2 regions of the Kitasatospora sp. NPDC087315 genome follow, and region 2 is predicted to be linked to the other one. Evidence: predicted binding sites of a transcription regulator. Region 2 holds the regulator's gene; the other holds the start of a gene.
What was found. Region 2 encodes HspR, which represses chaperone genes until heat shock. Its sites were predicted from a motif close to TTGAGNNNNNNNNNCTCAA; they were not measured.
Positions count from the first base shown of each region.

Region 1 (2,458 bases), on a different contig from region 2:
GAGCAGGTGGTCCCGGGCGATGACGACCTTCTCGTCCTCGGTGTAGCCGTCCAGGCGGACCAGCTCCATCCGGTCGAGCAGCGGCCCGGGGATGGCCTCCAGCACATTGGCGGTGGCGAGGAAGACCACGTCCGAGAGGTCCAGCTCGACCTCCAGGTAGTGGTCGCGGAAGGTGTGGTTCTGCGCCGGGTCGAGCACCTCCAGGAGGGCGGCCGCCGGGTCGCCCCGGAAGTCGGAGCCGACCTTGTCGATCTCGTCCAGCAGGACGACCGGGTTCATCGAGCCGGCCTCCTTGATGGCGCGCACCAGACGGCCGGGCAGCGCGCCGACGTAGGTGCGCCGGTGACCGCGGATCTCCGCCTCGTCCCGGACACCGCCGAGCGCGACCCGGACGAACCTCCGGCCCATGGCGCGGGCCACCGACTCGCCGAGCGAGGTCTTGCCGACGCCGGGCGGGCCGACCAGCGCCAGCACCGCGCCCCCGCCCGCCCGGCGCGCGCCGCCACCCGGCTGCTCCTGGGGGCTCGCGGCCGGCCCGGTCCGCTGGTCGGCCCGGCGCTTGCGCACCGCCAGGTACTCGACGATGCGGTCCTTGACGTCGGCCAGGCCGGAGTGGTCGGCGTCCAGCACCGCACGGGCGCCGGCGATGTCGTAGGCGTCCTCGGTGCGCTCGTTCCAGGGCAGCTCCAGGACGGTGTCCAGCCAGGTGCGGATCCAGGAGCCCTCGGGCGACTGGTCGGAGGAGCGCTCCAGCTTGTCGACCTCCTTGAGGGCCGCCTCGCGGACCTTCCCGGGCAGGTCCGCGGCCTCGACCCGGGCGCGGTAGTCGCCCTCCTCGTCCGCCGGGTCGCCGTTCAGCTCGGCCAGCTCCTTGCGGACCGCCTCCAGCTGCCGGCGGAGCAGGAACTCCTTCTGCTGCTTGGCGACGCCCTCCTCGACGTCCTTGCGGATGGTGTCGTTGACCTCCTCCTCGGCGAGGTGGTCGCGCAGCAGGCCGAGCGCGTACTCCAGCCGGGCCACCTGGTCCGCCTCCAGCAGCACCTTGAGCTTCTGCTCGGCGGTGGCGAAGGGGGCGTAGCCGATGTTGTCCGCCAGCTCGCCGACGCCCTCGATCTGGGCGACCCGGTCGACGATCTGCCAGGCGCCGCGCTTGCGCAGCCACTGGGTGGAGAGCGTCTTGTACTCCTTGACCAGCTCGGCGGCGCGCCCGGCCACCGGGGTGCCGGCCGAGGACTCCCGGAACGGCGTGGTCTCCACCCAGAGGGCGGCGCCGGGACCGGTGGTGCCGACGCCGATCCGGGCCCGGCGGACGGCGCGGACCAGCGCCGCCGGATCCCCGTCGGCCAGCCGGCCGACCTGCTCGACGGTGGCGAGGGTGCCGACCGCCGCGTACGAGCCGTCCACCCGCGGGACCAGCAGGACCTGGGGCTTGCCGGCGCCGGTGGCCGCCGCCCGGGCGGCCTCGACGGCGGCGCGCACCTCGGTGTCCTTGAGCTCCAGCGGGACGACCATGCCCGGGAGCACGACCTCGTCGTCGAGCGGCAGCACGGGCAGGGTGAGCGGTGTGGACGTCGATGCCATGATCTCTCCCCAGTCAGCGAACTTGAGTTGACCTGACTAAGGTTTCGCGGGCACCGGATGTTCCCGAGGCCTTGTTCGCCGTGAGCGAACAGGGAAGGCCGCGGCCCGGGCTGTCAAAAACGCCTGGCCCAGGCCCCGCGCGGGGCTACCCGCGGTCCAGCACCGCGGCCCCGCCGGGCCCGGAGGCGGAGGCCGCGGAGGCGGCCGGCGTACGCAGCCGGCGCGGCCGCAGCCTGCCGCCCCCGTCCCGCCGGAGCCAGCGCCAGAGCACCACCCCGGCGAGCACCGCGACCGGGTGGCCGATCCCGGTGACCAGGTCCCGGTCGGTGAGGATCTGGTCGGCGATCATCGCTCCGACGCCGCCCAGCGCCAGCAGCCGCCCGCGCGGCGGCAGCAGCCCGGCCAGCGCGCCGAGGCTGGCCAGCACGCCGTAGCTGACGCCGATGTCCAGGTAGTCCATCGCCTCGGACTCCATCCGGCCGGTCGCCACGGCGGTGATCACCACCGCCTGGGAGAGCACCGTGGCGGTGATGTGCCCGATCGCGAACACCGCCGCCGCCCGGGCCGCCCCGACCCGGCGCTCCAGCGGCGCGACGGTGAAGGCGAACGCCCACAGGTAGGGCATCCAGATCGGCCCCGCCACCCAGAAGCCACTGAAGAGCAGCGCGCGCACGGGGTGGTGCAACAGGTTGTGCCCGTCCGAACTGGACGCCTCCTGGAGGCGCAGCACCAGCTCCGGATCGGCGAGCCTGGCGAAGGTGGTGGTGGCCCCGACCGCGGCCAGGTAGCCGAGCGCGAAAGGGTTGCGCCGCGGCGTCGGCACCCGGGCCAGCACCCACTCGGCCACCCCGGCCCGCAGGCCGTGCCGCAGCAGGCC
Region 1 covers NZ_JBIUYD010000019.1:7,204-9,661, reverse strand. Annotated here, with positions in the region: gene lon (endopeptidase La) at 1-1,581, opposite strand, end outside; gene ACIO5D_RS25380 (rhomboid-like protein) at 1,727-2,458, opposite strand, start outside.
Region 1: lon (endopeptidase La) is a predicted target of HspR. The motif match lies at 1,604-1,622, and genes of this name have one in related genera.

Region 2 (2,458 bases):
ACAAGGGTGACACCAAGGCCGAGGACCGGTTCAAGGACATCTCCGAGGCCTATGACGTCCTGTCGGACGAGAAGCGCCGCAAGGAGTACGACGAGGCGCGCACCCTCTTCGCCAACGGCGGCTTCCGCTCCGGCGGCCCCGGCGGCGGCAACTACAGCTTCGACTTCGGCGACCTGTTCAGCGGCAACCAGGGCGGCCCCGGCGGCAGCGGCGGGCTCGGCGACGTCTTCGGCGGCCTGTTCAACCGCGGCGGCCGGCAGGCCCAGCCGCGGCGCGGCGCCGACGTCGAGACCGAGGTGACGCTCTCCTTCGAGGAGGCGGTGGACGGCGCGACCGTCCCGCTGCGGATGACCAGTCAGGCCCCCTGTCACGGCTGCAACGGCACCGGGGCCAAGTCCGGCACCACCCCGCGGGTCTGCCCGACCTGCGTGGGCGCCGGCACCGTGAGCCGGGGTCAGGGCGCCTTCGCCCTCTCCGAGCCCTGTCGCGACTGCCGCGGCCGGGGCATGATCGTCGACGACCCGTGCCCCGACTGCCACGGCAGCGGCCGGGCCAGCTCCGCCCGCACCATGCAGGTCCGGATCCCGGCCGGGGTCCAGGACGCCCAGCGCATCCGGCTCAAGGGCAAGGGCGCGCAGGGCGAGCGCGGCGGCCAGCCCGGCGACCTCTACGTCACCGTCCACGTCGACTCGCACCCCGTCTTCGGGCGCAAGGCCGACAACCTCACCGTGACGGTGCCGGTCACCTTCCCCGAGGCCGCGCTCGGCGGCACCATCGAGGTGCCGACGCTGGGTGGTCCCTCGGTGAAGCTCAAGCTGCCCCCGGGCAGCGCCAACGGCCTCACCCTGCGGGCCCGCGGCAAGGGCGCCACCCGCAAGGACGGCACCCGCGGCGACCTCCTGGTCACCGTGGAGGTCGTGGTGCCGCAGCACGTCACCGGCGACGCGCTGACGGCTCTGGAGCAGTACCGCGAGGCCACCGCCTCCGACGACCCACGAGCCGCCCTGTTCCGGGCGGCGAAGGGAGCGTGACGACCAGATGATGACCCCCGACAGCCCGATCGGCCCCGGTATCGGCGAAGGCCTCCCCGGCGGCGGCCCCCGCCCCCGCCGTACCGCCGCGGCCCCGCACTACGTCCTCACCGAGGACACCCCGGTGTACGTGATCTCGGTCGCCGCCGAGCTCTCCGGCCTGCACCCGCAGACCCTGCGTCAGTACGACCGCCTCGGCCTGGTCTGCCCCGACCGCACCGCGGGCCGCGGCCGGCGCTACTCCGCCCGGGACATCCAGCAGTTGCGCGACGTCCAGCGGCTCTCCCAGGACGAGGGCATCAACCTGGCCGGGATCAAGCGGATCATCGAGCTGGAGAACCAGGTCACCGCCCTCCAGTCCCGTATCGCCGAACTCGCCGACTCGCTCGAAGGCGCCGCCAGCGCACTCCAGCAACGCGAGGCCGCCGTCCACGCGTCCTACCGCCGTGATCTCGTGCCGTACCAGCCGCCGACCCAGTCGAGCGCCCTGGTGGTCTGGCGTCCCAAGCGCTGACCGGCCAGAACGGCCACCGCCGCCGGTTTCCCTCCTGATCGGGGGGTGGCCGGCGGCTCGCGTTACTGCGAGAGTGCAAAGCGAGCAGGATGGGCCCCCGCAACGGACACCGACCTGATCTGTGCGTCGAGTTGCATATCATCCGTACGAATTCAGGCGGCGTGCGCGCACGGCCCAGGGGTCTGACGCCGGAAAGGAGCTGAAAGTGAACCCAGTCGACGACCGGGACGACTTCCAACCCGGGGGGCAGATCCTGTCCGACGCGGCCCGAGCGCTGTACCTGGCCGCCGTGCGTTCGGAAGGGCGCCTGACCGCCTCGAAGCAGGAGGCCGCGAAGTCGGAGGTCCAGGAACTGCTCGACCTCGGGCTCCTGGTGCCGGATCTGGACGACCCGGAATCCCTCGTGGTCGCCGACCCCAACCGGCTGTCGACCACGCTCAGCGCGACCTGGCAGCGCCGGGCGCTCCAGTTGCTCTCCCGCTCGACCAACCTCGTCAGCGAGCTGCAGGACCTCGGGGACGTCTACAACGAGCACGGCAAACAGGTCGAGACCGGCGGCCGGATCGAGTACATCAGCGGCAAGGTCTCCATCAACCAGCGCCTCGGCGCCCTGGTGGAGCGCTGCTCCAAGGAACTGTTGACCGCTCAGCCCGGCGGCGGGCGGCGGCCGGAGACGGTCCGCACCGCGATGAACCGGGACCTCGGGGTGCTCCAGCGCGGTGGCACGATCCGGACGATCTACCAGCCGAGCGCGCGGTACTCCAGCCCGACGCTGGAGTACGTCGAGACGATGACCCACGAGGGCAGCCAGGTCCGCACGCTGGACGAGCCGTTCAACGTGATGATCGTGATCGACAGAAAAGTCGCGATCATACCCGCGAGCGACGACATGACCGTCGCGGCATTCGTCCGG
Region 2 covers NZ_JBIUYD010000014.1:163,997-166,454, reverse strand. Annotated here, with positions in the region: gene dnaJ (molecular chaperone DnaJ) at 1-1,031, shown strand, start outside; gene ACIO5D_RS21500 (heat shock protein transcriptional repressor HspR) at 1,039-1,545, shown strand; gene ACIO5D_RS21495 (hypothetical protein) at 1,751-2,458, shown strand, end outside.